DNA from 3 places in the Shinella oryzae genome. Region 1 is predicted to be linked to each of the others. Evidence: riboswitches for the same ligand, from Rfam matches in the RefSeq annotation. Region 1 holds a riboswitch; each other region holds the start of a gene.

Region 1 (7,145 bases):
CGCATCAGGCCGCCATCGACGCGGATGTTCTGGCCCGTGATGTAGCCGGCGCCCTCCGAGGCGAGGAAGGCGACGGTCGCGGCGATCTCCTCGCTGGTGCCGTAGCGCTTCATCGGCACGCTGTCGCGCCGCTCCTCGGTGCCCGGCAGGCTGTCGATCCAGCCCGGCAGCACATTGTTGATGCGGATGTTGTCGGCCGCATAGGTGTCGGCGAAGATCTTCGTATAGGCGGCAAGCCCTGCGCGGAACACGGCCGAGGTCGGGAACATCGACGAGGGCTCGAAGGCCCAGGCGGTGGAGATGTTGACGATCGACCCGGACTTCTGCGCCTTCATGATCGGCGCCACCAGCCGCACGGGCCTGACGACGTTCAGGAGATAGACGTCCATTCCCTTGTGCCAGTCCTCGTCCGTGATGGCGGTGATCTCGGCGCGCGGGCCGTGGCCGGCGCTGTTGACCAGCACGTCGATGCGGCCAAAAGTCGAGACGGCGAAGTCGACGAGCCGCTTGAGGTCGTCGTTGGACTGGTTGGAGCCGGTGACACCGATGCCGCCCAGCTCGGCGGCCAGCGCCTCGCCCTTGCCCGACGAAGACAGGATGGCCACCTTGAAGCCATCTGCCGCCAACCGCCGTGCCGAGGCCGCGCCCATGCCGCTGCCGCCGGCGGTGATCACCGCTACCTTGTTCTCGCTCATACCTGTCTCCCGTCTTCGAATGAGAACCGTTGATAGCACCTTCCGCCCCCGCGCGCGAAGCACCTTCCGTCGCCGGACCAATGCGATTATCAATCGAACAACCGAGCGCCCCGCCATGGAGCATGACAGATCGTGACTATGCCAGAAGACGCGCCCGCAGCGCGCCCGCGCCGGGCAACCCGCGTCACCCTGCTGTGCCGCGGCGCCACGGCTGCCAACCGGCAGGCACGGTTCTCCGCCGGTGATAGCCTCCTGCCGAAGGAGCCGGCCCGCGCGGCGGCTCTTGCCGAGAGCCTTCGGCCCTTCGACCGCGTGTTCTGCGCGCCGGAGGCCTGTGCGGCCGAAACGGCGGCGGCCTTCTCCGCCGCACCGATCCCCTGCCCGGCGCTGCGCGATCTCGACTATGGTTCGTGGAGCGGAGAGACGGTGGACGAAATCGCGAAGCGCTTTCCAGACGCGCTGCGGCACTGGATGGCCGATCCGGCCGCGGCCCCGTATGGCGGGGAAAGCTTCGAGACGGCGGCCAGCCGTGCCACGGGCTGGCTCGATGGATTGCACGGCACCGGCGGGCGCATCCTCGCCGTGACGCATGCCATGCTGCTCAAGCTGGTTTTCGCGCATGTGGTGGGCGCACCGTTGACGGCGGTGTGGCGCATCGATGTCGAGCCGCTCGGCTTTCTCGACCTGTCGAGTGATGGGCGCCGATGGGCGCTGCGCGGTTTCGGCGCCGGCCTGCCCCCGGCCGGTCCCGACAGCGGCGCGTGACGGTTCAGCCCGTTGCGGCGAGCGGCAGGAACGGCACGATGGCGCCCGTCGCCTCGTGGCCCGGCGCGTCCTCATCCGCCGCAATTCCCTCCGCGCCTCTGTCGAGCACGGCGCGCCATTGCGAGACCAGCGCCAGATAGGAGCCGCCGCCGAAGCGGCGCGCCATCCTGTCCTGCTGGCGCAGCGTGATGCGCACCGTCGCGCGGCTGAAACGATCGGTGTGGGAGAGGAAGGATTCCGGCTCGACACGCCGCGCCAGCCCATCCAGCACCGCCTTGCGCAGGATGGGCAGGTCCGGGCGGGCGAACTGCGCAAAGAGATCCTGGAAGCGCGCATGGTCGTCGATGTCGAAATCGAGATCGCGGCCCAGGCTGTCCATGACGGGATTGGCGGGATGCAGATAGCCGAGCGGCACATGGTATTTCGGGATCGGCGTGTTGGCCGAATGGGTGCGCCGCGAGCGGATGAGGTGCGGCAGGAGATGGGTGTGCGGCCCCGGCGGCGAGACACCGCCCGTATCCGGGCCGCCGATCTTCTGGAACACCTCGATACGGCCGAGACGGGTCAGCGCGACGCGATGCGGATGCGCCTTCAGGATGGCGGCCGTCGCCGGATTGTGCGGATCGAACAGGCTGCGGCCGGTCTCGGCGCGCAGGATGGCGAGAAGGGCCGGATCGTTGGTGCGGATGCAGAAATCGCATTGCGGCAGGGCAAGGCCGAGATCGAAGAGGATGGCGGCTCTGTCTGCCACGCGCACCGCCTCCGCGTCGGGGCCGAGTTCGGTCAGCGCTTTGCGGCCGTTCATCGCCGCGTCGCGCTGCGGCAGGCAGAGTGCTACGCCATGGCTCCAGCGCTGCGGGCGGCAGCTCAGCGCCTCATAGGCGACGAGCACAATCTGCCCGACCGTATCGGCATCGAGCCGGATGGCGCCGCGCGGGTGGCGCGCACGAAGAGCGTGGGCGCATCGGCCTGCAGATACTCGCCCGGGTCCTGGTGGAATTCCGCAACGGCGCCGTAAGACCCCATGCTCCACCCGGCCCGCCGGTCGATGAGATGATCGATCAGGACATCCCTGATATCCGCCATGGTTTCCTCCGTCTCGATTGAACGCCGCGGCGTTGCATCGGCGTGGACCGCGCCGGCCTTTTACTGCCGGCGCGATACCGGTTTGTCAGGCGGCCTTGAGCAGGTCGCCGTGCGGGTCGAGCACGAACTTGGTCGCCGCGCCCTGGTCGAAGCTCTCGTAACCCTGGACGGCATCGTCGAGCGCGATGATCTTCGCGTTGACGATGTCGGCGATGGGCAGGCGGTCGTGCAGGATGGCCTGCATGAGCTGCCGGTTGTACTTGAGAACAGGCGTCTGGCCGGTGTGGAAGGACTGCGCCTTCGCCCAGCCGAGGCCGAAGCGCAGCGAAAGGCTACCCTGCTTGGCGGCGCTGTCGACGGCGCCCGGATCTTCCGTGACATAGAGCCCAGGAATGCCGATCGAGCCGGCGGCGCGGGTGATCTCCATCATCTGGTTGAGCACGATGGCCGGCTGCTCGCCGCCCGCATGGCCGCGCGCCTCGAAGCCGACGGCGTCGATGGCGCTGTCCACCTCGTTCGTGCCAACGACCTCGGCGATCATGTCACCGAGACGGTCGCTCTTGGAGAGGTCGATCGGCTCGAAGCCCACCCGAGCGGCGTGCGCCAGACGGTCCTTGTTGAAGTCGCCGATCATCACGACCGCCGCGCCGAGAATGCGCGCGGACGCGGCCGCCGCAAGCCCGACCGGGCCGGCACCGGCCACATAGACCGTCGAGCCGACGCCCACGCCGGCCTTGACGGCGCCGTGAAAGCCCGTCGGCAGGATATCGGAGAGCATGGTGAGGTCGCGGATCTTCGACATGGCCTTGTCGCGATCCGGGAACTTCAACAGGTTGAAATCGGCATAGGGGATCGTGACGTAGCGAGCCTGACCGCCGATCCAGCCACCCATGTCGACATAACCATAGGCACCGCCGGCGCGCGAGGGATTGACGGTGAGGCACACGCCAGTGTCCTGCGACTTGCAGCAACGGCAGCGCCCGCAGGCCACGTTGAACGGCACCGATACGATGTCGCCGATTTGAAGCATCTCGACGTCGATGCCCTTCTCGATGACCTCGCCGGTGATCTCGTGGCCGAGGACGAGGCCAGGCATGGCCGTCGTGCGACCGCGCACCATGTGCTGGTCGGAGCCGCAGATATTCGTCGAGATCACCTTGAGGATCACGCCGTGTTCGATACGGCGGCCATCGGGGGCCTCCAGCTTCGGGTCGTCGATGTCGCGGACCTCGACCTTGCCGGGTCGCATGTAGACGACGCCTCTGTTCCTGCTCATGTCTGTCTCCTCCTGGGTTTTGCCTCGTCCAGCCCGCCTGATGCGCGCCGGATCCTCTCGGAACGACCGCGCAGGCCAACGGGCGGAGCGCGGACCGTCGCTCGACGAAGGATGGAGAGGAGAAGGAAACGGGCCTATCGAGAGGACGCCGTTCACCTCTCGATCGCCCACCGCAATCGGCCGAGTCATCGTTCCAGGGCTGGTTTCCGGGCTTCGGAACTGTCCTTTCGGACGCTGCCGGCACCTTCCCGGCCTGATAGCCAGTGGTCTCTGCCGGAGCTTCGTTCCGCTACCGTTGCGGGGGCAGCGCCGGTATTCGACCGGCTTCCCAATTATCCATCCCGACTTGGCCGGGACGGCACCCTGAACGCACCCAGAAAATCATCCGGCAGGCCGAAAGACCCTCGGGAATACGACATCGACGGCGCCCCGAGCGACACGCCGCCGAACCGGCCGCCGCGGCTCAGAAATCCCAGTCGTCATCCTCGGTCGCGACCGCCTTGCCGATGACATAGGACGAACCGGAGCCGGAGAAGAAGTCGTGGTTCTCGTCGGCGTTCGGCGACAGCGCCGAGAGGATCGCCGGATTGACCTTGCAGGCTTCCGGCGGGAATAGCGCCTCGTAGCCGAGGTTCATCAGCGCCTTGTTGCCATTGTAGTGCAGGAACTTCTTGACGTCCTCGCTGAGACCGACGCCGTCATACAGCTCTTCGGTATAGCGGGCCTCGTTGTCGTAGAGCTCCAGCAGGAGATCGAAGGCGAAATCCTTGATCTCCTGTTGCCTGTCGGCGCTCAGGCGCTCGGCGGCGCGCTGGAACTTGTAGCCGATGTAATAGCCGTGCACCGCCTCGTCGCGGATGATGAGGCGGATCATGTCGGCGGTGTTGGTGAGCTTGGCGCGGCTCGACCAGTACATCGGCAGATAGAAGCCGGAATAGAACAGGAAGCTTTCGAGGAAGACGGAGGCGACCTTCTTCTTCAAGGGATCGGTGGACGCGTACTGCTCCATGATCAGCGCCGACTTCCGTTGCAGGAACTCGTTTTCCTCCGACCAGCGATAGGCGTCGTCCACATCGGGCGTCAGGCAGAGCGTCGAGAAGATCGAGGAATAGGAGCGCGCGTGCACGGCCTCCATGAAGGAGATGTTGGAAAGCACGGCTTCCTCATGCGGCGTCGCCGAATCCTCCATCAGCCTGACGGAGCCGACGCCGTTCTGGATCGTGTCGAGCAAGGTGAGCCCGGTGAAGACGCGGATGGTGAGCTTCTGCTCTTCCGGCTTCAGCGTCGCCCAGGAGGGAATGTCGTTGGACAGGGGCACCTTCTCCGGCAGCCAGAAATTGCCGGTCAGGCGGTTCCAGACCTCCAGATCCTTGTCGTCCTCGATGCGGTTCCAGTTGATGGCGCGCACGGCGGCGGCAGCCTTTGGCGCCTTGGTCGTCACTTGGATATTCATGGTCTTCCCCGAAATCAAAGCGCACACGAGACACAGCCCTGCACTTCCGTGCCTGACAGCGCCATCTGGCGAAGGCGGATGTAGTAGATGGTCTTGATGCCCTTCTTCCAGGCGTAGATCTGCGCCCGGTTGATGTCGCGTGTCGTCGCGGTGTCGCGGAAGAACAGCGTCAGCGACAGGCCCTGATCGACATGCTGGGTGGCCGCCGCATAGGTGTCGATGATTTTCTCCGGGCCGATCTCATAGGCGTCCTGGTAGTAATCGAGGTTGTCGTTGGTCATGAAGGCGGCGGGATAGTAGACGCGGCCGATCTTGCCTTCCTTGCGGATCTCGATCTTCGAGACGATCGGGTGGATCGAGGAGGTCGAGTGGTTGATGTAAGAGATCGAGCCGGTCGGCGGCACGGCCTGGAGGTTCTGGTTGTAGAGCCCGCCGTCCATGACAGCCGACTTCAGTTCCTGCCAGTCCTGCTGCGTCGGGATGTGTATACCGGCTTCTTCGAAGATGCCGCGCACCTGCTCCGTCGCCGGCAGCCATTCCTGCCCGGTGTATTTGTCAAAATATTCGCCCGAGGCATATTTGGAATTCTCGAAGCCCTTGAAGCTCACGCCTTTCTCGACGGCCAGCCGGTTCGAGGCGCGCAGAGCGTGATACGTCACCGTGTAGAAATAGATATTGGTGAAATCGACGCCTTCCTCCGAACCGTAGAAGATGCGCTCGCGGGCAAGATAGCCGTGCAGGTTCATCTGGCCGAGCCCGATGGCGTGGCTGTCGTCGTTGCCCTTCTCCACGGAGGGGACGGAGGAGATGTGGCTCATCTCAGAAACGGCCGTGAGCGCACGGATAGACGTCTCGATGGTCCGTCCGAAATCCGGCGAATCCATCGCGGCCGCGATGTTGAGCGAGCCGAGATTGCAGGAGATATCCTTGCCCATCTTCGCATAGGAAAGATCGGCGTTGAACGCGCTCGGTTCGCTGACCTGCAGGATTTCCGAGCAGAGATTGCTCATGGAGATGCGGCCCGCGATCGGGTTCGCGCGGTTCACCGTGTCCTCGAACATGATGTAGGGATAGCCGCTTTCGAACTGGATCTCGGCGATGATCTGGAAGAAATCGCGCGCCTTGATCTTCTTCTTCCTGATGCGGCTGTCCTCGACCATCTCGCGGTATTTTTCGGTGACAGAAATCTCGGAGAAGGCGACGCCGTAGACGCGTTCCACGTCATGCGGCGAGAACAGGTACATGTCCTCGTTGTTCTTCGCCAGCTCGAAGGTGATGTCGGGAATGACGACGCCGAGCGACAGGGTCTTGATGCGGATCTTCTCATCCGCATTCTCGCGCTTGGTATCGAGGAAGCGCATGATATCGGGGTGATGAGCGTTGAGATAAACGGCGCCCGCCCCCTGCCGCGCGCCGAGTTGGTTGGCGTAGGAGAAACTATCCTCCAGCAGCTTCATGACCGGGATGACGCCGGAGGACTGGTTCTCGATCTGCTTGATCGGCGCGCCCATCTCGCGAAGGTTGGTGAGCGACAGCGCCACCCCGCCGCCGCGCTTGGAAAGCTGGAGCGCCGAGTTGATCGCGCGGCCGATGCTTTCCATGTTGTCCTCGATGCGCAGCAGGAAGCACGAGACGAGCTCGCCGCGCTGCTTCTTGCCGGCATTGAGGAAGGTCGGCGTCGCCGGCTGGAAGCGGCCGGAGATGATCTCGTCGACGAGATCGCGGGCAAGCTGCTCGTTGCCGCGGGCCAGCGCCAGCGCCACCATGCAGACGCGGTCCTCGTAGCGCTCCAGGTACCGTTTTCCGTCGAAGGTCTTCAGCGTGTAGGAGGTGTAGTACTTGAAGGCCCCCAGGAAAGTCGGGAAGCGGA
Region 2 (7,145 bases), 1.5 Mb from region 1:
TGTCGACGAGGCACAATCCCGAATTCACGATGATGGAGTGCTACTGGGCCTATGCCGACTACGAGGACGTGATGGACCTCGTGGAACGCCTCTTCGCCGAGCTGGCCGTCAAGATCCACGGCTCGACCGAATTCGCCTATGGCGACAAGGAGCTCTCCTTCAAGGGCCCGTTCAAGCGTGTGCCGATGCCCGATGCCGTCAAGGAAGCCACCGGTATCGACTTCCTTGCCATCAAGACGGACGAGGAAGCCCGCGCCGCCGCCAAGGCGGCCGGCTTCGAAGTTGAAAAGGACTGGACCTGGGGCGAGTGCCTTGCCTTCATCTTCGAGGAGAAGGTCGAGGGCACGCTGATCCAGCCGAGCCATGTCACCCATTTCCCGAAAGACATCTCGCCCTTCGCCAAGGAAGTACCGGGCGAGCCGCGCCTCGTCGAGCGGTTCGAGACCTATTGCAATGCCTGGGAACTCGGCAATGCCTTCTCCGAACTGAACGACCCGGAAGAGCAGCGCGCCCGCATGGTCGAGCAGCTCAACCAGGCCCATGCCCGCGGCGAGAAGGACAAGCAGCTCGACGACGAGTTCCTGGATGCGATCGACCAGGGCATGCCGCCCGCCGGCGGCCTCGGTATCGGCGTGGACCGCCTGATCATGTTGCTCACCAACGCCCCGTCGATCCGCGACGTCATCCTCTTTCCGGCGCGCCGCGCAAAGGCGGACTGAGGCCGGATCACAATCCGAAAACGCAAAGCCCCGTCACCGGTCGGTGACGGGGCTTTTTATCGAGATCGCGCAGCGCTGGCTTACGCTTCGATGGACACGTCGCCGATCGGCCGCGAGCAGCAGGCAAGGATATAGCCTTCCTCGATTTCATCATCGAGAATGCCGCCATTGTGGTTCATCTCGACCTCGCCGGAAATCTTCATCACCCGACAGGTGCCGCACAGGCCGCCTTCGCAGGCCGCGCCGATACGCACCCCGGCCGAACGCGCCGTCTGGAGGATCGTCTGGCCGGGCGGGCATTTCGCGTCCTTGCCCGCCATGGTGAAGGTGACGGTCGAGACCGCGTTGGCATCGACCTCCTGTTCACCCGCACCCGCGCGGATCGCGATTTCCTCCGGCGCCGGCGCGGCCGCCGGCTGGAAGCTTTCCTCGTGGTAGCGGTCCATGTTGAAGCCGCAGACCTTGAGCATGTCGCGCACGCCACGCATGAAGGGTTCCGGACCGCAGCAGAAGACGGTGCGATCACGGAAATCCGGTGCCAGCAGCGACAGCCGGGCAGCATCGATGCGACCGCGCACGCCGTGCCATCCGTCGCGCGGATTATGGCCTTCCACGACGAAGCCCAGCGACAGGTTGGGCATCTGGGCCGCGAGACATTCGAGCTCCGCCTTGAACAGCAGGTCTTCCGGCTTGCGGGCGCAGGTGACGAAAGCGACGTCCGATTGCGGGCTGCAATCCGACATCCACCGCGTCATCGACATCATCGGCGTCACGCCGGAGCCGGCCGAGATGAAGAGGTACTTTTCCGCGGGATAGCGTACGAAGGAGAAATCGCCGAGCGGGCCGAAGGCCTTCAGCTTCATGCCGGGACGCAGATGATCGAACATCCACCGCGTGCCGATCGAACTCTTCTGCGCCTTCACCGTCACGGCGACGGAGAAGGGACGCGAAGGGGTCGAAGACAGCGTATAGGTCCGCATGACCGGATCGTCTTCCGAGACCGGCAGTTCCAACGTGACGAACTGGCCCGGCAGGTACCGGAACCAGTTGTCACGATCGGAACGGAAGGTAAAGGTCATCACATCGGCCGTCTCCACCGTGACGGCAATGCATTCCAGCATATGCTGGCGATCGTTCCACGGCTGGAGTTCGTCGAAATGGCGGAAATCGCTCGTGACCGTCATGTCAGGCGACCCGCGACAGCGGCTTCTTGGCGCCGTCGAGCCGCTCCACCATGAAGTTGGTGTACCACTCGACGAACTGCATCACGCCGCCCTCGTCTTCGGGCGAGTAGGGGCCGGGCTGGTAGGCCGGCGAGCGAATGCCGAAGGCGTTTTCCTCGACGATCCGGCGGTCCTGGTCGTTGGTTTCAGTCCAGACATGCGTGAGCTCGTCGAGCCGGTAATCCACGCCCTCGACCGCATCCTTGTTGACCAGCCACTTCGTCGTGACCTGCGTCAGCTCGGGGCCGAGCGGCAGGACGCGGAAGGTGATGGCGTGATCGGCCAGCACATGGTTCCAGGTCGTCGGGTAATGGAAGAGCAGGAGCGTACCGATATGGCTTTCCAGCACGTCGCTCGACAGCGGCCGCTGCACGGCGCGCGCGCCGGACATGGTGTAGCTCTCGGCATCCTGGATGAGCGGCATGCGCGCGGCGCGGAACTGGCCGGTCGGCGAGATCTTGAACTCGCTCGGCAAGCCGGCGGCTTCGCACTTCGCCCAGTGCTCCGCGATGACGGGGTCATCCTTGGCGCCCTGTACGCCCGTCGCGCTCGGCGCTTCGGGATAGGTGCGGCAGAGCTCCGGATGGTTGGCGGCGCAGTGGTAGCACTCGCGGTTGTTTTCCCACACGAGCTTCCAGTTGCCCTTCTCGATGATCGTGCTCTCGAAGGCGACCTTCGTCTCGCCAAGGCGGTGGCGGGCGAGATAGGGATCGACGAGATTGCGGAAGGGCGCGAAATCGGGCGCCTCATCGGCAAGGCAGATGAAGATATAGCCGCCGACCGTCTGGCAGTGGATCTGCTTCAGGCCGTGCTGGGTCTTGTCGAAATCCTCAGCCATGTGGCGCGCGAAGAGCAGCGAACCGTCGAGTTCGTAGGTCCACTGGTGGTAGGGACAGACGAGCTTGGCGGAAGAGCCCTTGTTCTGCGTGCAGACGCGCGAGCCGCGATGGCGACAGGAATTGTGAAGGGCACGAACGGTGCCGGTCCGGTCGCGGGTGACGACGACGGGATAATCGCCTACCTGCACCGTGAAGTAGTTGCCGGACTTGGGGATCTCGCAATCGTGGCCGATGAACAGCCAGTCGCGGTACCAGATCGTCTCAAGATCGAGCTTGTAATAGTCGGGGTCGATGTAGAAAGCCTGCTCGAGGCTGTGGCCTTCGCGCCGGTTCTTGAGCTTGCGGAGCACGTCGCTGTGAATGTCCATGCCGGATCCTCAGAATATCCAATAATTTGCCGAGGCGCGCTGAGGAGACGGCATCCGGGCGGCAAGCCGCACGGTCTGCACGCTTCCCGGCCGCCCGCCGCAGCCAGTCACGATCGTTACTCCAGGCTGGTTTCCGGGCTGAGGAGTGTCCTTGGCCGGTCATGATCCGCACAGAAAGCCTCGCGGCTCGCCTGGGACCATGCCTTCCGGACCTGGTGCAGCGCCTTCCCGGACCTCCCGTCCAGTGGCTTCCTGCTGCACCTTGCTCCAACACCGTTGCGGGGGCAGCGCCGGATTTAAACCGGCTTCCCAATTCTCCACCCCTCCCTTGGAGGCGGGCACCTTGAGTGTTCTTATCTAACCGCAAGAAAGACCGGGCGGCACGCCGGAAAACGACATGCCATCATGTTTTGACGACAGCCCCCTTTGCATGGGCCCTACCTGCATTGCTCTCATTAAGTTAAAGGTTTCAATGTGATGCGCCTAATTTTGCGGCGCAATGCGTATAGTTTTGGCAGCAGGCGGCCGCGTGACGGCAGGTTGTCATATTGCGACCATAAAGGATGCACCTGGAAAAGGCACCCTGTCGGAAAGGAAAGCTTAACGACGTTTCCATACTCTTTCGTCGATAAAGGCACGACGATGGGGTGCGACGGGTGCAGCAGACAGGTTTCCGATACTACGACGCTGTCGCCTTCAAGCGCGCGAACCCGCCCCGGTCCGCGCATACCGAATTCCTGCGCACGGGGCGGATCGATCGCACGCCGACCTGGAGCGCTACCGAAAAACGTTATCTCAGCTACGAAGAAGTCGCCGAGCGTACCGGCCGCAAGCTGGAACGGGCCGGCAGCATCACGCACGGCCGTATCAACCGCTTCCACCAGTCCATCCAGTTTCCCCGCCTCATCTTTCACCGCACGCTCGCCGGCACGCCGCATCTCGGCTACTGCCATATCACCGTCGCCAAGTCCCGCTTTGCCGAATTCGAGAATGTTCAATGGGCCTTCTACATGGCCAATTTCCAGGCCGAGATCGGCGCCGACAGCGACCACGGGGAGCAGTTCTTCGATAGCATCTCCCGCAAGCCGGGCCGCATGTACTTCGCCGTCGCGATCACGCCTGCGGAAGAAGCCGGACGGCTCAGGATCGACAACAAGATACGCGGAAACGGCGTGCTGTTCCGCACCGATGACCCGAAGCTGGCGATGAAGAACGTTCTCATGCTTAGCGCAGGCAACGAGGCGCTGCGCAAGATCATCCGGGCGATGTAGCCGTAACCGGCAGCGCCCGGTGGCTCAGGACGCCCGGTAGATCATCCAGTCGCGACCGGAAGCGGCGGATTCGCCCGGTCCGTGCACGACGACCCTGTCACCGCCGCCAGCCCGCGCCTCCGCCAATGCCTGCTCGCAGGCCGATGACAGAGCCAGCGCGCTATCGGCCCGGTCGGCCATGCAGACACCGGCTGACAGGGTGAGATGGCCGAGATTGCGGCCCGTGCGCGGATCGCGCAACGCCACCGTCTCGAACGTATTGCGCAACTGATCGATGAGCCGCAGCATCTCCGCTTCGTCCCCTGTGTGGAACAAGAACCCGAAGCGCAGGCCATCGAAACGCACCGCGAGGTCTTCACCGGGGAACACCTGGCGAATGAGCCCGCCATAGAACGTCACAAGGTGATCCGAAAGCGCTTCGATCTGCGCGGGAGAAAAGCGCCGTCCCGCATCGACCTCGGCGATGGCGACGCCGCACAGCATGGGCAGTTCGGGATTGGCATAGACGCTGGCAAGCGCTTTGTTGAAGGCCCGGCGATTGCCGAGTTTCGTCGGCGGATCGATGAACTTCATCGCCTCGAATTCCGCCATCTCCTTCTGGATGCCGTCCATGACGACCGATTGCGCCGCGACCTTCTTCGCCATTTCAGCCGTATGCGTGACACGCAGCTCTGTTGCCCGCTGAAGGGCCTCGAGCGAACTGCCGAGCGCGCCTTCGCCCATGCCGCTGGCATTGCGGATCACCTGCGACGCTTCGCCGATCAGGCGGCCATAGTCGGAAAGCGAGGCGCGCTCCTGACCGAGCAGGTCCATGAAGTTGGCCATCTCGTTGGTGATAGCGCCTGCCGAGCGCTGCAGCACGCTCGCCTCATGCTGATGCGGCAGGTATTTGCGCCCGAGTTCGTCGAGCCCCGCCTGGGTCTTGTATTTGCCGAGCGCGATGAACTCGCGCACGAGATCGGGATTGTTGCCCGCATAGGCCTCATAGACCAGCTCGTAGTTTCGCGGCAGGCCCTCGATGCCCATCTGCTTCATGGCCGTCGCAACGCGCAGCGCGACATCGATCGTGGAGGATTTCTTGTGTGTCATCAACCGGAACCTGTGGGCACAACCTGTTACCATCAGGCATATCAGCGCGCCCTTACGGCCAGTCTAATCAGGTCGTTGCAATTTTAGGCAATGGGCTGGCCTCTTGGCATCCGCTGCCAAAGCCCTGTAAAGGAAGCCGACGAAACGGAAGCGCGAAATGGCTGATATCGTGGACACGAGGACGGATGCGACGGCAGCCCTGGAGCGAGCCTGCGAGGCCCTGTCCCGCGGCGTGCCCGTCGCCATTCCCACCGAAACGGTCTACGGCCTGGCAGCCGACGCCACCGACCCGCTGGCGATCACCCGCATCTATGAAATGAAGGGCAGGCCGCGCTTCAACCCTCTGATCTGCCACATGGCCGATCTCGCGATGGCGGAGCAACATGCGGTCTTCGATCCAATGTCGCGGGCGCTGGCGCAAGCCTTCTGGCCGGGACCGCTGACGCTCATTGTGCCGATCCGTCCCGAAAGCGCCATCCATCCGCTGGCGCGTGCCGGCCTGGATACGGTTGGCATCCGCGTGCCGGCGGGCTTTGCAAGCCGTCTGCTCACCGCCTTCGGCCGCCCGCTGGCGGCGCCCAGCGCCAACACGTCGGGCAGGATCAGCCCCACGACGGCCCGCCACGTCGCCGATGACTTCGGGGACAGGCTGGAGCTGGTTCTCGACGGCGGTCCGGCAGCCGTCGGGCTCGAATCCACAATTCTTAAGGTCGAGGGCGACACGATCCGTCTGTTGCGGCCGGGCGGCCTCGACGTCAGCGAGATCGAACGCGTGACCGGCCGGCGCGTCCAGCGGAACGAAAAGGCGGGTGCCGCCATCGAGGCCCCCGGCATGCTGGCCTCGCATTATGCACCCGCGGCCCCCGTGCGGCTTGACGCAAGCGACGTCAAACCGGGTGAAGTGCTCATTCGCTTCGGCGGCGCGCCGCTTCCCGGCGAGGATGCCGCAGCCCTCGTGCTGGATCTGAGCCCGGCCGGCAACCTGGCCGAAGCGGCCGCCAACCTGTTCGGCTATATGAAGCGTGCGGACGCGACCGGCGCCGGCTCCATCGCCTTCTCGCCGATCCCGGAAACCGGCCTCGGCGAGGCCATCAACGACCGCCTGCAACGGGCCGCCGCGCCGCGTGGCTAGATTTATGACGGCATTTACCGGCGCCGATGCCATGCGCGTGGGCGGGAGATGCACAGGAAGGAACGACGACGCATGGTCCAGGCGACCCTTTCCCCCGAACTCATCGCGCGGTTCGCCGCGATCGTCGGCCCGGCCCAAGCCCTTGTCGACGACGGCGATATCGCCCCCTACCTGATCGAAAGCCGCGGCCTGTATCACGGTGTCTCGCCGCTGGTGCTGCGGCCCGGCACCGTGCAGGAGGTTGCCGATATCCTGGCGCTCGCCACGGAAACGCGCACGGCGATCGTGCCGCAGGGGGGCAATACCGGCCATGTCGGCGGCAGTGTCCCGCGCGAAGGGGCTGCCGACGTCGTGCTCTCGCTCTCCCGCCTCAACCGCATTCGCGATGTCGATCCGGTCGGCGATGTCATCGTCGCCGACGGCGGCTGCATCCTGGCCGACATCCAGGCGCAAGCCGAGGCGGTGGGCCGGCTCTTCCCGCTGTCGCTCGGCTCGGAGGGCTCC
Region 3 (7,145 bases), on a different replicon from region 1:
TCCGAATCCGACGCGATCAGGGTAGGAGACATGGGCGCCGACCACCGCACCATTCGCGGCGGCAGCCTTCACCGTGCGATAGATGCCGGCGGGATCGCCCGCGTGGAACCCGCAGGCGATATTGGCGGAGGAGACGATGGCAAGCATCGCAGCGTCATCACCCATCCGCCAAGCGCCGTAGCCCTCGCCGAGATCGCTGTTGAGATCCATCGCCGTCATGTTCCCTCCATGGCTATCCTTCAGATAGGGAGGACTTTACATGAAAGAACAAAAATATCAATATTGTTCAACAATCATTCCTCTAGTGAAGAGCGACGAGCATTATGGGGCGAGGAAAAACACAATGACAGAGGATGGGCAGGGCCTGCCACTTGCCGACCGCCTGGCGCGGCGTATCCGCGCGCTGCTGATCGCCGGAGAGCTTTCGCCCGGCCAGCGCCTGTCCGAGGCAGCATTCAGCGAGCGCTTCGACGTGTCGCGCAATTCGCTGCGCGAGGCGTTCCGCCTGCTGACCAAGGACGGCCTTCTGCGCCATGAGGCCAACCGCGGCGTCTTCGTCGCGGTCCCGACCATGGCCTCCGTCATCGACATATACCGCGTGCGGCGCATGCTGGAATGTGCTGCCCTGCGCCAGGCCTGGCATCAGCATGCGGCCATCGGGGCAATGCGCGATGCGGTCGCCGAAGGACGTGAGCGGCGCGACGCCGGTGACTGGACGGGCGTCGGCAGCGCGAATATGACCTTCCACGCGGCGATCATCGATCTCGCAGACAGCACGCGCATCAGCGAATTCTACGAACGCATATCAGCGGAATTGCGGCTCTGCTTCGGGCTGCTGAAAGACCCGGCGCACCTGCACGCGCCCTTCGTGGACATGAACGGCGAGATCGTGACGCTGCTTGAACAGAACAAGCGCGAAGAGGCCGCCGCGCAGCTCGACGCCTACCTCAACCTGGCGGAACGGACGATGCTGAAGACGCTGGAGCGCGCCTCCGAGCCATCATGACGCCGGACTAAGACGGCCGGCGGGCGGGTATCGGCACATCCACGGCCGTATCGTCCGCCCATGTGCTGATGGTGTGAACCTCGCCTTTCGTCTCGCCCTGCAGATAACTCTCGTGGCCGGGCAGCCCCATCGGGTAGAGCGCGTCGCGGCTTGCCTCGTAGGCTGCGCTCTGGTCGGTGCAGAGGCGCACGCGCATGTCCTGCGGTGCGACATCCTTGCGGTTCGCCAGGTCCTCGACGCGCGCGCCGCCGGAAAGCCGCCCCTCGAAGGCCTGGGTCATGTATTGGGCGGAGCGTTCGTTGCGCTCACGCTCCGTCGTCGCGCCCAGAATGACCACCATCACCCGCTTGCCGTTTCGCGCGGCGAGCCCGACGATATTGCGACCGGATGCGCACAGGAAGCCCGTCTTCATCCCCGTCGTGCCCGGATAGCGGGTCAGCAGCAGATTGTTGGACTTGATCTCCTTGCCGTCGATGGTGACCGACGACGCCAGGAAGAAGCGTCGGTATTCGGGAAACTGCCGGTCGACTTCCATGCCGAGGATCGCGAGGTCCCGTGCAGTCGTATAGTTGGTCTTATCGAACAGACCGTTCGGGTTGGCGAAATGGGTGCCGGTCAACCCCAGACGCGCCGCCGCGTCATTCATGCGCTTGACGAAGGCGGCCTCGTTGGGCGCCACCGTTTCGGCGACGGCGACAGCGACGTCGTTGGCAGAGGCGGTGATCATGGCGAAAAGCGCATCCTCGAGCGTCATCGCCCGGCCGAAGGTCAGCCCGGATTCGAGGAACGCCTGCTTGGTCGCATTGCGCGTCATGGTCACGGGCGTCGTCAGCGTCACCTCTCCCGCTTTCAGCGCTTCGAACGTCACGAAAGCCGACATCAGCTTGGTCGTCGACGCCGGATACCACGGCACGCCGGCATCTTCCTCGTACAGCACCTGATGGCTGTCGGGATCGACGACGAGAACAGGCGTGGCACTGGCGGCGCTAGCCATGAACAGGCACGCCGCCACTACCAGACATTTCCACGCTCGCCCGAGCATCGTGCTTTCCGCCATGTATCCGTCTCCAGAAATCAAGCTATTCTAATGGCATGGCATCGCCTTGAAGGGCAAGATGCCGATGCGACGCACGCTCGCGCAGCAGGCGAAGCCATCCATCGCGGCCTGCATACGTCCCGTTTTCGACGAAGACGCGGCAGTGTCTTCCGCAAGCGAGCATCTGCGCCTTGACGCGGATCGGGGCGCGTCATAAGGGGAATGCGACGGTTCCCGGAGGACGACTCCGAAGGGATTAATAGGGAACACGGTGCGGACGACCCAAAAGGGACCAAGACCGTGGCTGCCCCCGCAACTGTAAGCGGATTGTCGACCATCCCCGGGCCTTAACGGCCATGCCACTGCGAAACACCGCGGGAAGGCAGATGAGCGACAGACATCCGTGAGCCAGGAGACCTGCCGTCGAACACGATCCAATCAACCGGGCGGGGATGCCTGGAAAGGAGCAGATATGTCTGACCTGAACCTTCGCCATATGACGGCATCCATCCGCCTCGATTGGGCTTTCCGCGCGAGCTGACACTCACGTCGCCCGCTGCGCTTCGCAGCGCTCGCCTTCTCCCGGAATCGAGGTTTCCATGCGCCAGATCATCGCCACCATTTCGTTCGCCGTCGGCCTGACCGCCCTAGCCGGTACCGGCTTCGCCGCCACCCAATATCCGCTCACCATCAACAATTGCGGCCAGCAGGTCACCTTTACAAAAGCGCCCGAAAAGATCGTCTCGATCGGCCAGGGCATGACCGAGGTCCTGTTCTCGCTCGGCCTTGCCGACAAGATCGCCGGCACCGCCGTCTGGGTCGGCCCGGTTCTGCCCGCCTATGCCGAGGCCAACGGCAAGATCAAGCGGCTTGCCGACAACGACCCTAGCTTCGAATCCGTCGTCGGCGAGGAACCGGACCTGGTAGCCGCCGAATTCGAATGGCATGTCGGCGTGCAGGGCGCGGTCGGCAAGCGCGAACAATTCGCCGATCTCGGCATCAACACTTACGTCGCACCGGCCGATTGCGTCGCCAAGATCAACACCGACGGCGGCGACGGCGTTCGCAAGGAGCTGTTCACGATGGACCTGATCTATCAGGAAATCGCCGAACTCTCCGAAATCTTCGACATCAAGGAGCGCGGCGACGCCCTGATCGCCGACCTGAAGAAGCGCGAGACCGACGCCGTCGCCTCCATCGAGGGCGCCGCCAGCAAGAACCTTCCCGTCGTGTTCTGGTTCTCCAGCAAGGAGGTGAGCGGCGACGCCTTCATCGCCGGCAAGAACAGCGCACCGGCCTATATCCTCAAGACGATCGGCGCGAAGAACGTCGTCACCACCGAAGAAGAATGGCCGCTGGTGGGCTGGGAAACCATCTCACAGGCAAATCCCGCCGTCATCGTGCTGGCAACGATGGATCGCCGCCGCTATGCAGCCGACGACCCGCAGACCAAGATCGACTTCCTTGAGAACGACCCTGTCACCAAGGAACTCGATGCGGTGAAGAACAAGCGCTTCGTCATGATGGATGCCCAGTCGATGAACCCGACGATCCGTACGATCGACGGTATCGAGACGCTGGCTGCCGGCATCAAGTCCTTCGGCCTGTCGCAGTGAGGGCTGCCGCATCCAGACACCATCGCTGGTGGGCGCTCGTAGCGCTCACCGTTGTCGCCGTCATCCTGCTCGCGATCATGATCAGCCTCGCCGTCGCGATCGGCGAGATCGCCATTCCCCTGTCCACGACGGTCAGGGCGGTGTCGAACCGGATCTTCGGCACGTCCTTCGAACTCAACCGCATTCACCAGGGTATCGTCTGGGATTACCGGCTCAGCCGCGCGCTCGTTGCCGCAAGCGCCGGCGCGTCGCTTGCCCTGTGCGGCGTCGTGCTCCAGGCAATGCTGCGCAATCCGCTTGCCGAACCCTATGTGCTCGGCATCTCGGCGGGCGCCTCGACGGGCGCTGTTTGCGTCATGATCCTCGGCCTCGGCTACGGCGCGCTGACGCTGTCGGGCGGCGCCTTCATCGGCGCGATCGTCGCCTTCCTGCTCGTTGGTGTCCTTGCGGCCGGTGCCGGCCGGTCGAGCGAGCGCATCATTCTGTGCGGTGTCGCCGGCTCGCAGCTCTTCAATGCACTCACCTCCTATATCGTCACCACATCCGCCAATGCCGAACAGGCGCGCGGCGTGCTGTTCTGGCTGCTCGGCTCGATGAGCGGCGTGCGCTGGACCGACGTCTATCTCTCCGTGCCGGTCGCCATTACCGGATATCTCGCCTGCCTGTTCCACGCCCGCGCGCTGGACGCCTTCGCCTTCGGCACGGATGCCGCCGCCGCACTCGGCATCGCCGTGCGGCGCGTCCAGGTCGTGCTGTTCGGCATCACGGCGCTGATGACCGCCGCTGTCGTCAGCATGGTCGGCTCCATCGGGTTCGTCGGGCTCGTCATCCCGCATGCCGCGCGCTTCATCGTCGGCCCTTCGCACCACCGTCTCCTGCCGGCGACGGCGCTGGGCGGGGCGATCTTTATGGTTTTCGCCGACATCGTCTCGCGCATCATCATTCCGCAGCAGATCCTGCCCATCGGCGTTGTCACCGCGCTGTTCGGCGCGCCGGCCTTCGCCATCATCCTGTTTCGTGCCCGGAGAAGCGTGTGAGTATCGCCGTCGAGAACGTGACCTATGCCGCCGGTAAGACCATCATCGTCGACGGCATCACGCTGGCGGTCGAGCAGGGCAAGGTGCTCGGCCTTCTGGGGCCAAACGGTTCGGGAAAATCCAGCCTGCTCAGGCTGATCTGCCGCCTGCGCAAGGTCGACAGCGGCATCATACGCCTTGCCGAGCAGGATATCGCCGCTATCCCGCGGGCAAACCTCGCACGTCGCGTCGCCTTCGTGGAACAGCAGGCGACGACCGATACCCAGCTGACGGTGCGCGATGTCGTCCAGCTCGGGCGAACACCGCATCGCGGCCTGCTGTCCCCCTGGGGCGTGGATGACGACCTCGCCGTCGAGGACGCGCTAGCACGGGTGGACATGACCCATAGGGCGGACCAGTTCTGGCATACACTTTCAGGCGGCGAGCGTCAGCGGGTGCACATCGCGCGGGCACTGGCGCAGACGCCGAGCGAACTTCTGCTCGACGAGCCGACCAACCACCTCGACATCCAGCACCAGCTGGAAATCTTGTCGCTCGTCACCCGGCTCGGCGTCACGTCGATCATCGCCCTGCACGATCTCAATCTCGCGGCGATGTTCTGCGACAGTCTCGCCGTCCTTCAGAACGGCAAGGTCGTGGCCGCCGGCGCCCCGCAGGAGGTGCTGACCGAGGACCTTTTCGCGCGGGTGTTCGGCGTGCGTGCGCATATCGAGCGCTCCGCCGTGCACGGCCGCTACAATATCCAGTACGCGATGGGCTGACGGATGGACGGCCGGAACTTCGATCTCAAGGAAGAAATACGGGACTATTGGTCGAGACGATCCGGGACGTTCGATCTCGCCTTCGGTCACAGGATTCCCGCAGGTCCCGAGGCCGACGCCTGGCAACGGCCGATCCGGGACCAGCTGGGGCCCGCCCCGAAACGCGTTCTCGAACTTGCCTGCGGCACCGGCGAGGTGACGCGCCTGATCCATGACCTCGGCCACGACGTCACCGCCCTCGACTTCTCCGAGGCCATGCTTGCGGTCGCGCGCGCCAAGCATGCGGGCAAGACCAGGCTTCGCTTCCTGCTGGCGGATGCCGAAAACACCCTTGAAGCCGATCAGTCCTATGACGCCATCATCTGCCGGCACCTCGTCTGGACGCTGACGCGGCCGGATGAAACCTTCCGCGAATGGTTCCGCCTCCTGCGTCCAGGCGGTCGGCTGCTCGTCTTCGACGGCGACTGGGCAACGCCGAAACCCGCCGGGCGCCTGGCCAGCCTGCTCATCTCGCTCATCGACCGCATCGTCGGCCCCGATACCAATTACGACGGCGCCATGAGCGAGCGCCACGCCGCGATCATGAACGCCCTGCCCTTCGGCGCCGGACTGCGGCCCGCCATGATCGAGCCCTTGCTGGCATCCGCCGGCTTCCGCGACGTCGCTCTGCATTCGCACGAACCGATCGCGCGGGCGCAGCGTCGGAACGCCAATCTGCGCAACCGGCTTCGAACCCTCGTGTATCGCCGCTTCATTCTGACCTGCCGCCGCCCCTGAAAGTACCGAGAAGCACCCTCTGGCGAAGCGGCCGTAATACCCTACATTAGGGGTAGCATCGACCGCCTCGCGTGGAGCAGAACTTGGACATAGCCGCCAGCCAGAATCCCGCCCCCGGCGCGCCGGGAATTGATGCCCGGTGGACATCCAGCGCAAAGAGTGGAGTGGGAACAGCACTGACCGCGGCCTCGCGCACCTGGTTCACCACCAGCCACGGCATTCTGAACGAGGTCTACCATCCGCGCCTCGATCACGCCTGCACACGCGATCTCGGCCTGGTGGTGACGCGCGACGACGGTTACTTCTCGGAAGAAAAACGCCACGCGGCACACGAGGTCGCCTGGTTTGCGGACGGTGTTCCCGCCTTCCACCTCACCAACACCGCGCTCGACGGCGCCTACAGGATCGAGAAGCGCATTCTCACCGATCCCCTGCGGCCGACGGTCCTGCAAAACATCCGATTCACCCCGCTTTCCGGTGCTGCCTCGGACTATCACGTCTACGCCCTGCTCGCGCCCCACCTGGTCAATGCGGGGATGGGCAATTCCGCATGGATCGGCGAATACAAGGGCGTGACGATGCTCTTTGCCAGCGGGCGGGGGCAGTTCCTGGCGCTCGCCTCCTCCCTACCCTGGCGCGAGGCGTCAGCGGGCTATGTCGGCGTGTCGGACGGCTGGCGCGCCCTGTCGGCCTCCGGCAGGCTCGACGCCCGATATACAAGCGCGCCGGATGGCAATGTCGCGCTGACGGGCGAAATCGGCTTTACGCCGACGCAGGACTTCGCCCTTCTTGCACTCTCCTTCGGACCGAGTGCGGATGAAGCAGGCTACAACGCGCTTGCCAGCCTCAATGCGGGTTTCGACAGCGCAGCACGCGCCTATGTCGCCGGATGGCACGACTGGCAGAAGGACC

The links. Region 1 has a riboswitch for cobalamin ahead of fdhA (formaldehyde dehydrogenase, glutathione-independent). Riboswitches for the same ligand answer to the same signal wherever they lie in the genome.
Region 2: it holds a riboswitch for cobalamin, as region 1 does, so the genes downstream of both, K6301_RS12290 (aromatic ring-hydroxylating oxygenase subunit alpha) here and fdhA (formaldehyde dehydrogenase, glutathione-independent) in region 1, are expected to answer to the same signal.
Region 3: it holds a riboswitch for cobalamin, as region 1 does, so the genes downstream of both, K6301_RS18285 (ABC transporter substrate-binding protein) here and fdhA (formaldehyde dehydrogenase, glutathione-independent) in region 1, are expected to answer to the same signal.

What each region holds. Positions count from the first base shown of each region.
Region 1 is NZ_CP081987.1:650,185-657,329, reverse strand. Features, by position in the region: gene K6301_RS03210 (SDR family oxidoreductase) at 1-695, opposite strand, end outside; gene K6301_RS03205 (histidine phosphatase family protein) at 834-1,460, shown strand; partial or broken gene K6301_RS03200 (DUF6925 family protein) at 1,465-2,486, opposite strand; gene fdhA (formaldehyde dehydrogenase, glutathione-independent) at 2,632-3,822, opposite strand; cobalamin riboswitch at 4,003-4,203, opposite strand; gene nrdF (class 1b ribonucleoside-diphosphate reductase subunit beta) at 4,286-5,275, opposite strand; gene nrdE (class 1b ribonucleoside-diphosphate reductase subunit alpha) at 5,290-7,145, opposite strand, start outside.
Region 2 is NZ_CP081987.1:2,517,745-2,524,889, forward strand. Features, by position in the region: gene lysS (lysine--tRNA ligase) at 1-719, shown strand, start outside; gene K6301_RS12285 (FAD-binding oxidoreductase) at 800-1,903, opposite strand; gene K6301_RS12290 (aromatic ring-hydroxylating oxygenase subunit alpha) at 1,905-3,149, opposite strand; cobalamin riboswitch at 3,257-3,510, opposite strand; gene K6301_RS12295 (DUF6656 family protein) at 3,806-4,420, shown strand; gene K6301_RS12300 (diguanylate cyclase domain-containing protein) at 4,445-5,509, opposite strand; gene K6301_RS12305 (L-threonylcarbamoyladenylate synthase) at 5,667-6,641, shown strand; gene K6301_RS12310 (FAD-binding oxidoreductase) at 6,714-7,145, shown strand, end outside.
Region 3 is NZ_CP081988.1:456,295-463,439, forward strand. Features, by position in the region: gene K6301_RS18270 (LamB/YcsF family protein) at 1-219, opposite strand, end outside; gene K6301_RS18275 (GntR family transcriptional regulator) at 344-1,006, shown strand; gene K6301_RS18280 (D-alanyl-D-alanine carboxypeptidase family protein) at 1,014-2,063, opposite strand; cobalamin riboswitch at 2,254-2,481, shown strand; gene K6301_RS18285 (ABC transporter substrate-binding protein) at 2,642-3,658, shown strand; gene K6301_RS18290 (FecCD family ABC transporter permease) at 3,655-4,695, shown strand; gene K6301_RS18295 (ABC transporter ATP-binding protein) at 4,692-5,456, shown strand; gene K6301_RS18300 (class I SAM-dependent methyltransferase) at 5,460-6,233, shown strand; gene K6301_RS18305 (glucan 1,4-alpha-glucosidase) at 6,323-7,145, shown strand, end outside.